One region of the Paraburkholderia sp. J11-2 genome, then DNA from elsewhere that is predicted to be linked to it. Evidence: predicted binding sites of a transcription regulator. Region 1 holds the regulator's gene; each other region holds the start of a gene.

Region 1 (3,277 bases):
TCGCCAACCTGCTGTTTGAGGCTCAGGCGCAGCGCAGGGTAATCGACGTACTCGTTGAGCGTGGCGGCGTCGCGAGCGTCGGCGGCGGCTTTCATGTGTTTCACCGCGATATAGGGCGACGCATACGCGTAGCCAAGCGCGCCAACAATCATGGCGAGCGCAACGGTGATCGCTACGGGCTTCTTCCAGCCTTGGGTTTTACGAGGGGTTGAGGGAGATTCCGTCATCGGCATAGGACAAATCGTTCAAACAGGGTGTTGACCGCAAACTTGATTAAACGATCCCGACCGTAACCTCTTCTCACATTTGAGCCGCGTATTGGCGAATTCGCGCTCGATTCGACCTTACTTCGCCAGCGCTGCAGGCAGGTCGCTGTGCTGCTCCGCGATGCAGCGGTCGATCGCACGGCAGACCGCGTCAACCGTGCCGACGAGAATGAGCCGCGACTGACCTTGATAGACCCGCACCGGCGCGCGGCGCATGGGCTGCTCGGTGTTGAGCGTGCTGTTGAGCGACACGCGCGCAAACGCCGGCTGGGCCGAGGGCAGCGCCGGCAGGTCGGCCGTGCTGGCGGCCACCATCTCTGGCGAGTCTTCGAAGAGCGAGCCGCTCAGTGCGGCGGCCGAGTCGCGCACCTCGCGCACCGCGCAAGAGGCGATTCCACGGAGGTGGCGAAGACGGCCGAATTGACGGAAGGGCAGCAAGCGGGCAAGGCGTTCCATGACTCTCTCCAGGTAGTGCGTAAACTCAGCGCACAACGCGCGCAGACGGATTGCTTAGAATTCGGTGGGGCGGATCAGGCCAACCGCGATGCCTTCCAGCGCGAATTCCGCGCTGCCAGCCTCGACAAAAATATTGTCGTAATCGGGGTTCTCGGCGATCAGTTCGAGCCCGTTCGAACGGCGCTTCAGCCGCTTCACGGTGACGTCGTCGCCAAGGCGCGCCACGATGATTTGCCCGTCTTTCGCTTCGGCCTTCTTCTGCACGGCGAGCAGGTCGCCGTCGAGAATGCCGGCGTCGCGCATGGAAAGGCCGCGCACTTTCAGCAGATAGTCAGGGCGGCTCGAGAACAGTGCCGGGTCGCACATGTAGTTCTGCGAGATGTGCTCCTGCGCGAGGATCGGGCTACCCGCTGCGACGCGGCCAACGAGCGGCAGTGAGAGCTGCATGATGCTCGGGTGCGGGAGCGTGAACTGGTGCGGCAGGTCGTCGGGCCCCGGCATGAGGCGGATGCCGCGCGAGGCGCCCGCAGCCAGTTCGATCACGCCCTTGCGCGCCAGCGCGCGCAGATGCTCCTCCGCGGAGTTGGCCGAGCTGAAGCCGAGTTCCGCCGCGATCTCGGCGCGCGTGGGCGGGAAGCCCGTGCGTTCGATCGCCCGGCGAACCAGATCGAAAACCTGCTGCTGTCGTGCGGTGAGTTTGGTCATGGCGCCACTGTATGTTTGAACAGGTAACTGTATTTTTATACAGTACTCGCCACTTTTCAAGTGTTACTTGAAGTTCGTCAACTGAGCATTGCTATCAGGCCGTTTTCCCGCGTTTGTGCGGACGAAATCGCGCTCTAGCAGCGACTTCCTCTGTCCTTACCACTTTTGCGTATTAAAAAATGAGAAAACATCATTTTTAATAATGTAAGCGGATCGCTAGACTGGCCTCCATCGTTAGCTGCAATTCGCAGATGCGCACGGATGAGCGCGAACGAGCACACACGAAAACGGAGAACAGATAGATGGGCACGACACATACGGGGCGCGCAGGCTGGCTGAAATCACTGGCGGCAAAACTGGTTATCGGCGTTGCGCCGCTCGTCGCAGTTACGGCGATGGCGCCCGTGGCCGCTCACGCGGACACGTCGCTGCTCAACGTCTCCTACGATCCGACGCGCGAGCTGTATCAGGACATTAACGAGGCCTTCATCAAGCAGTGGAAGGCGAAGACGGGCGAAACGCTCACCATCAAGCAGTCGCACGGCGGCTCGGGTGCGCAGGCGCGCTCGGTGCTCGACGGCCTGCAGGCCGACGTTGTGACGCTGGCGCTCGCATGGGACATCGACGCGCTCGCCAACAAGGGCATCGTTGCGAAGGACTGGCAAAAGCGCTTGCCCGACAACGCCTCGCCGTACACGTCGACGATCGTGTTTCTCGTGCGCAAGGGCAACCCCAAGCACATCAAGGACTGGGACGATCTGACGAAGCCGGGCGTGTCGATCGTCACGCCGAATCCGAAGACCTCGGGCGGCGCGCGCTGGAACTATCTCGCGGCGTGGGCCTATGCGCTGCACCAGCCGGGCGGCAACGAGCAGAAGGCCAAGGACTTCGTCTCGAAGCTCTACAAGAATGCAGGCGTGCTCGACTCGGGCGCGCGAGGTGCGACGACGAGCTTCGTGCAGCGCGGTATCGGCGATGTGCTGATCGCATGGGAGAACGAAGCATTCCTTTCGCTCAAGGAATTCGGCCCGGACAAGTTCGAGATCGTGGTCCCTTCGGTGAGCATTCTGGCTGAGCCGCCGGTTGCGGTGGTGGACAAGGTCGTCGAAAAGAAGGGCACGCGCAAGGAGGCCGAGGCCTACCTGCAGTTCCTCTATAGCGAAGAGGGCCAGGAGATCGCCGCGAAGAACTTCTACCGTCCGCGTTCGGACAAGGTCCCGGCGGCGCTCACGGCGAAGTTTCCGAAGCTGAAGCTTTACACGGTCGACGACACGTTCGGCGGCTGGACCAACGCGCAGAAGACGCATTTCGCAGATGGCGGCGTGTTCGATTCGATCTACCAGCCGCAGTAAGTCACGCAACACCGCTGTACCGCAGTACCGGTTGGCAGTCGATCGCGACGCGACCGCATAACAAAGAAGCGCGCCCACGGGCGCGCTTTTCGGCGCCGCCGGCGAACCCGGCAAGCGCGCAACCCATGTCTGGACGATGAGCATGACAACGTTTCGATTGCGCAAGCCCAGTGCGCTGCCGGGCTTCGGCGTGACGCTCGGCATCACGGTGGCTTACCTGAGCCTCGTGGTGCTCATTCCGCTTGCCGCCACCTTCCTCAAGACGGCGACGCTCGACTGGAGCCAGTTCGTGCGCGCCGTGTGGTCGCCGCGCGTGATCGCGTCGTACCGGCTCACGTTCACGGCTGCGCTCGGCGGGGCGCTCATCAACGCGGTGTTCGGGTTCCTGCTCGCGTGGGTGCTCGTGCGCTATCCGTTCCCGTTCAAACGCGTGATCGATGCGCTCGTCGATCTGCCGTTCGCGCTGCCGACGTCCGTCGCGGGCATCTCGCTCGCCGC
Region 2 (3,277 bases), on a different contig from region 1:
GTCAGCAGGCGAACCCGCACGCGAGTTAGCCTGATCGCCGGACGGCGAGGACGTAGGTGACCCGCCCTTGCGCATCAGCTTGCCTTATCTACGAGAGCCTGAAGAATTTACTCTTCGTCGGCGACTTCGACTTCGCCGGAATTGTCGACGCCGGCCGGCATCGTGCTCACGCCCAGCGATTCGCGGATGCGGTTTTCGATCTCACGAGCGATGTCCGAGTTCTCGCGCAGGAATTCGCGTGCGTTGTCCTTGCCCTGGCCAATGCGCTCGCCGTTATAGCTGTACCACGCACCCGCCTTGTCGACGATCTTGGCCTGCACGCCGAGGTCGACGATTTCGCCCTGACGCGAGATGCCTTCGCCGTACAGAATGTCGAACACGGCTTCGCGGAACGGCGGCGAGACCTTGTTCTTCACAACCTTCACGCGCGTTTCGCTGCCGATGACTTCGTCGTTCTTCTTGATCGAGCCAATGCGGCGAATGTCCAGACGCACCGACGAGTAGAACTTGAGTGCGTTGCCGCCCGTGGTGGTTTCCGGGTTGCCGAACATCACGCCGATCTTCATGCGGATCTGGTTAATGAAGATCACCATGCAGTTCGTCTTCTTGATCGTGCCGGTGAGCTTGCGCAGCGCCTGCGACATCAGACGCGCCTGCAGACCCGGCAGCGAGTCGCCCATTTCACCTTCGATTTCGGCCTTCGGCACGAGCGCCGCGACCGAGTCGATCACGATCATGTCGATCGAGCCCGAGCGCACCAGCGCGTCGGTGATTTCGAGCGCCTGCTCGCCCGTGTCCGGCTGCGAGATGAGCAGTTCAGGCACGTTCACGCCGAGCTTGGCGGCGTATTGCACGTCGAGCGCGTGTTCCGCGTCGATGAACGCCGCCGTGCCGCCGAGCTTCTGCATTTCGGCGATCACCTGCAGCGTGAGCGTGGTCTTGCCCGACGATTCCGGACCGTAGATCTCGACCACGCGGCCGCGCGGCAAACCGCCCACGCCAAGCGCGATGTCGAGGCCGAGCGAACCGGTGGAGACTACCTGGATGTCCTCGACCGCTTCGCCGTCGCCGAGTCGCATGATCGACCCCTTGCCGAACTGCTTTTCGATCTGCGCGAGCGCGGCGGCCAGCGCCTTGCTCTTTTCAGCAGTCAGCCCAGCCGAGCCTTTCTTGCTATCTTCCATGAATCGTCCTTTGCTATGATGAACGGCGTCTCGTGACCATGCGCACGCCTCATTCGGGCTAATGCACACGAACGCAGACACTGTATAAAAAAACAGTGGTTTTGGCAAGCCTTTCTGGCGATCCAGAACCGCGAATTTCGGGAGACCGCCGCGCGTCGCCTGGCCGCGCCTTCAAAGACGCGGCGCGGCGCCGGTGCTACGAGGTCAAAGGGCCTCGAAAGCGACGTTGGCGCAACATGCGAATCCTCATTGCCGAAGACGACAGCATACTCGCGGACGGGCTCGTGAGATCACTCCGCCAATCGGGCTATGCCGTTGATCACGTGCGTAGCGGCGTGGATGCCGATACTGCCTTGTCGATGCAGTCGTTCGACCTCTTGATCCTCGATCTGGGCCTGCCGAAAATGCCGGGCCTCGAAGTGCTGCGCCGTTTGCGCGCGCGCAATTCCAACCTGCCCGTGCTGATCCTCACCGCCGCCGACAGTGTGGACGAGCGCGTGAAAGGCCTCGACCTCGGCGCCGACGACTACATGGCCAAGCCCTTCGCGCTCAACGAGCTCGAAGCGCGCGTGCGTGCGCTCACGCGGCGCGGCGCGGGCGGCGGCCCGACCGTGGTGCGGCATGGCGCACTCTCGTATGACCAGGTGGGGCGCATCGCGCGCATCAATGACCAGGTGCTCGATCTTTCGGCGCGCGAACTGGGCGTACTCGAAGTGCTGCTGCAGCGGCTCGGGCGGCTCGTGTCGAAGGAGCAACTCGTCGATCACCTGTGCGAGTGGGGCGAGGAAGTCAGCAACAACGCCATCGAAGTCTACGTGCACCGGCTGCGCAAGAAGCTGGAAACCGGCGGCGTGCGCATCGTGACGGTGCGCGGACTGGGCTACTGCCTCGAAAAGGAGGCGAAGGAAACGCACGCCGGCGCGAGCCAGCCAGGCACACGCGCCGAGACCGGCACACCCGACGCCACGCCGGCGATGCCCGCCAGCCACTATTTCAAATAGGCGGAGTCGAAGATGGCCGGGCGTCCTCCCATCGCGCGCGCCGTGCCGCCCAAGGGCGCCGCGAGCACAGCCGGCGAAAACACATCGGGCGCGTCCGCATTCACGGCCGACGCCCTCGACGACGACGCGCGCGACGCCCGCTACGCCAACCCGTTCGCCCCGCCCGACGAAGCCGAAGCCGCCGCCGAGGCGCGCCCGCGCTCGCTTTTCGGCGAGATTCTCGACTGGATGCTCGCGCCCTTGCTGCTGCTCTGGCCGATGAGCATCGCGGTCACGTATCTCGTGGCGAAGTCGATCGCCAACGGCCCCTTCGACCGCGCGCTCGAAACCGACGCCTATGTGCTCGCGCGCCAGATCCAGCCCGTCAACGGCGTGGCCGAACTCACACTGCCCGCCTCCACGCGCGACTTCCTGCGCGCCGACAACGTAGACAGCGTGTTCTACCAGGTGCTCGGCAGCCGCGGCGAGCTGATTGGCGGCGATCGCGACATGCCGCTGCCGCACGACGACGACCGCCCGCCGCCCGGTCTCGTCGAGTTCCGCGACGACACGCTGCGTGGCATCGACATCCGCGTCGCCTATACAACAGTGGAGCCGACGCACCTGAGCGCCGGCGACCGGCCGGGTCAACCGGTGCTCGTGCAGGTCGCAGAAACGCTCGACAAGCGCCGCCAACTGGCCAACGACATCATCAAAGGCGTGATCCTGCCTCAGTTCGTGATCCTGCCGCTCGCGATCCTGCTCGTGTGGTTCGGTCTCTCGCGGGGCCTCGCGCCGTTGCACGCGCTGCAGTCGAACATCCGCATGCGCCGCCCCGACGATCTTTCGCCGCTCGAAGCGCGCCGCGCGCCGCCCGAAATCGAGCCGCTCGTCACCTCGTTCAACGACCTGCTCACGCGGCTCGAACAGAACATGGAGCTGCAAAAGCGCTTTATCGCCGACGCCGCCCATCAGATGAAGACGCCGCTCGCGGGTCTGCGCACCCAGGCCGAACTCGCGCTGCGCCAGGACGCGCCTGCCGAAGTGCACCGCTCGCTCGAGCAGATCGCGACAAGCTCCGAGCACGCCGCGCGGCTCGTCACGCAGCTGCTC
Region 3 (3,277 bases), on a different contig from region 1:
GCTCTCATCACATTGCCTGAACCCAGCCTTGCCGTGAGCAGTTCCATGAGGCGCGCGTGGTCCTGGGGCGAGCCGCCCGGTTCCGGAAACAGCGAGTCACTTGGTGCCTCAGCTTCCCGTACATCCTTTGCTTCGAGCCTCAATGCAATGACCGGCGCCGCGAGTTCGATCCGCGAGAGTCGCTCCTTCAGCAGCCGCACGAGGTGTTCCTCGTGCCACGTCGGCTCGCCTAGGGCGACTTCCACGTCGGTGGGAGGAATCGCATCGCGGCCGCGCTCGTGCTCGAGCGAGACAACGAAACGCGCGACGGCAAGCTGGCGGGCGGCAAGCCATCCCGTCATCTGCAGCGTAAGCCGGCGCGCGGCGAAGAGCGCCGCTTCAACATGCTCAATGCGGTCCGGCAACTCGACGCGGGCATCGAACGCGGGCGGCATCGTGAGCCATTCGTGGACTTTGGGTGCCTCGCCCTTCGCGCGGTCAAGCGCATCGAGCAACGCGGTGCCACAGCGCTTTTTCAGTCCGGCGCGCGGCAGGCGCGTCACGTCATCGATCGTTGTGCATCCAAGACCCTCAAACCATTCGGCGAAACGTCTCGCGGCAGGCAGCACGCCCAGAGGGATGCGCCTGAGTACACGCGAAAGGGACTGCTGTGTGAGCGCAACGCCACCACCGGCGCGCGCAATGAGCCAGGTGGCCTCGGCGGTCGGTGCGATCGAAGCCGTGCACGTCACGCCGAAGTCTGCAACCGTGCGACGCACGCGCCGGCGAAGCGCGCGCAGGCCACCGAAAAGCCGCAGGCTGGCGGTCACATCTGCGAGAACGACGTTCTCGTCGGCGATCACAACGTTTGGCGTGAACTGGAGCAGGGCGAATGCGACACCCCGTACCGTCTGCTCTTCACGCGTGAGCTCACGCTCCCTGAGATCGGCGTTCGGCGCGAGCGTGAGCACGCCGCCCCGGCGCATGCCGACGACCACCCCCTGCGCCCGCGCGGCTGCGTCGGCATCGAGCACGCGGCCTTTTTCCAGAACAACGAAACCGTTGTCAGACACCGGCATGTACCAGGTTGGGCAGAAGCTCTCGATGGGCAGGCGTGGCAGATGAACGCCGATCCAGTGGTGCATGACGATTCAGGAGAACAGGCGAAGGGGAGAGCGCAACGAATACGGGCTTGTCGCGATGCGGTCCACGGCGTTTGATGAATGAGACGTTCACGCCGTCGGGCGCCGCGTCGATCGAGATACGCAACGGAGCGGGGGACGTCGCCTGCGCCGCGGCCGGAGGACGAAAGAGGAACAGCAACGTATCCGCGCGCTGCGCGGCGAGGTGCAGGCGACGTAGCGCCTCCGGGCGGACCTGCTGCTGCCAGAAAAGCAGCGCCCCCGCGGTTCCGGCACGAAGGATCTGTTCCGCTGCCCAAAGGCTGTCTGCGGTCGTGGCTGCCTTGAGCACGCGGATGTTTTCAGCGCCCACACCCCACCAGGTGAACGCTGCCGGCTGAAGTCTGTGCGGAGGCTGGAGAACGAAGACAGGCCGGGTCGCGACGGCTTCAAGCGCGGCTTTAAGCAGGCGCAGTTCGCCGCAGCCCGGTTGCGGGACGATCACCTCGGTCAAGGCCCCCGTCGGCCAGCCGTGGCCCGGCAACTCCGCGTCGAGCGCCTCGTGTCCGCTCGTCACCGTGCGGCCGTGGGCGGAGCCCAACTGCGAGGCTCGCCACAAATCCGGGTGTATCGCCTCGACGTTCAGTAGCGGCAGCGTCATGGTGCCCCCAATAAATACCTGTATATATATACAGTGATCGTAACCGCTCCACCCAGAAAAGTCACCCGGGGATGTGTCGGTAGTGTGCGACTTCCGGGCCGGTCAGCGAGCCAATACGGCGACCGAAAGCGGTCAACGCGTGGTCGATGACCCGGTCGAGGGAAAGGCTGACACTTTGAGTTACGTGGGAGTCCGGCGCCGGGCGCGTGATTCGTTGGCCACCCGGGTGCAGCGACCCAGGTGCCGCCGCACGGGCTGCGCGCAGTTGGTTCGGGCGCGACCCGCTCCCCGCACATATTTCGGTGCCGGAGTGCGTCGGGGACGGGATGAATTGTCTCCGCACTGCGGAGACAATTCATCCTCGCAAATGCGCAGGCAACGAAGTTCGGGCCTACGGAGTGGCGCCCCAATCAGGTGAGCTGGGTCGCGGGGCAACTGGTAAACTATCCTCGATTATTTTGGTTGGGTATAAATTATCTTCGTTCGGATAATTGATGATAATTGCGCTTCCCGGGACATCTTCGGGGCTCGTCCAGATTCGTGCGTCGCCAGGCATGGCGTCAGTTCATGAGCCAGAAAGCGACGATAGCCTGATCGCGCTCTGAAACGGGTTGATCGCGGGGGGAATGACCCGCCAGAGCAGCTAACGGTCCTTTAGAATCACCAGATTCCGATAACGACAGCGGATGACCGTGGTGCAGGAAACTCAAACATATGTGTGCCGTAACGGCCATGTCCGGACGGACCAGTTCGACCCCGATGCAGCTCCGCCAGGCGGACGTTGCCTCATCTGTGGGGAGCCACTGCTGGGTCATTGCATTCACTGCAACGCACGCATTCCTGGCAAACCCCGGGCACCGGGCGTCATCGTCGCAAACTGGTCGTTGCCCAGCCGCTGTCCTCAATGTGGCGCAGCCTATCCGTGGGCTGAACACGTATCCAGTTCGGGTAACGCCAGCAACGCCGTCGCCCGCGTTGAGCAGATCTGTCAGCGCTTCCATCTTGTCGCGAGGCGATTGGCGCGGCGTCATGCAAACCGCCGGACGATCGCCGTTGACGACGAGTACGATGTGCAGGACCTCCTTGCGGCCATGCTCGCTGCGGACTTCGACGATGTCCGCGATGAGGAGTTTTCTCCGTCCGTCGCGGCACAAAACAGTCGCATTGACTTCGTCCTGGTCGGTCCGGGCATCGCGGTCGAAACGAAAATGACGCGTGAAAACCTGACGGACAAGAAGCTCGCGGACGAGTTGCTCGTTGACATCAGGCGATATTCAGAACATCCAGAAGCCCAACACCTTGTCTGCTTTGTCTATGATCCGCAGCTTCGGGTCAAGAATCCCGCCGGTCTCGTGCGGGATCTCGAGAAAACCGTGACACGGTTTGAGACGCTGCGAGTCGTCATTGCGCCGCGCGGGATCTAGCCAGAATCTGTCGCCGACTGTCGCCGCGACGCCGCCCGGATCGCTTGCCCTCCGGGTTATACTGAATTACCTTTTTAAGGTATAATTTATCC

The links. The regulator LexA, encoded in region 1, represses DNA repair genes until DNA is damaged. The targets are predictions, from matches to a motif close to ACTGTATNNNNATACAGT.
Region 2: recA (recombinase RecA) is a predicted target of LexA. The motif match lies at 1,264-1,281, and genes of this name have one in related genera.
Region 3: imuA (translesion DNA synthesis-associated protein ImuA) is a predicted target of LexA. The motif match lies at 1,779-1,796, and genes of this name have one in related genera.

The regions. Positions count from the first base shown of each region.
Region 1 covers NZ_CAJMYY010000018.1:162,967-166,243, forward strand. The annotation lists gene U5A57_RS24925 (DUF2939 domain-containing protein) at 1-233, opposite strand, end outside; gene U5A57_RS24930 (hypothetical protein) at 345-722, opposite strand; gene lexA (transcriptional repressor LexA) at 777-1,427, opposite strand; gene U5A57_RS24940 (sulfate ABC transporter substrate-binding protein) at 1,730-2,779, shown strand; gene cysT (sulfate ABC transporter permease subunit CysT) at 2,922-3,277, shown strand, end outside.
Region 2 covers NZ_CAJMYY010000015.1:99,520-102,796, reverse strand. The annotation lists gene recA (recombinase RecA) at 108-1,184, opposite strand; gene U5A57_RS21740 (response regulator transcription factor) at 1,421-2,185, shown strand; gene U5A57_RS21735 (sensor histidine kinase) at 2,198-3,277, shown strand, end outside.
Region 3 covers NZ_CAJMYY010000058.1:9,444-12,720, forward strand. The annotation lists gene U5A57_RS40530 (DNA polymerase Y family protein) at 1-1,124, opposite strand, end outside; gene imuA (translesion DNA synthesis-associated protein ImuA) at 1,045-1,761, opposite strand; gene U5A57_RS40540 (DUF2321 domain-containing protein) at 2,448-3,185, shown strand.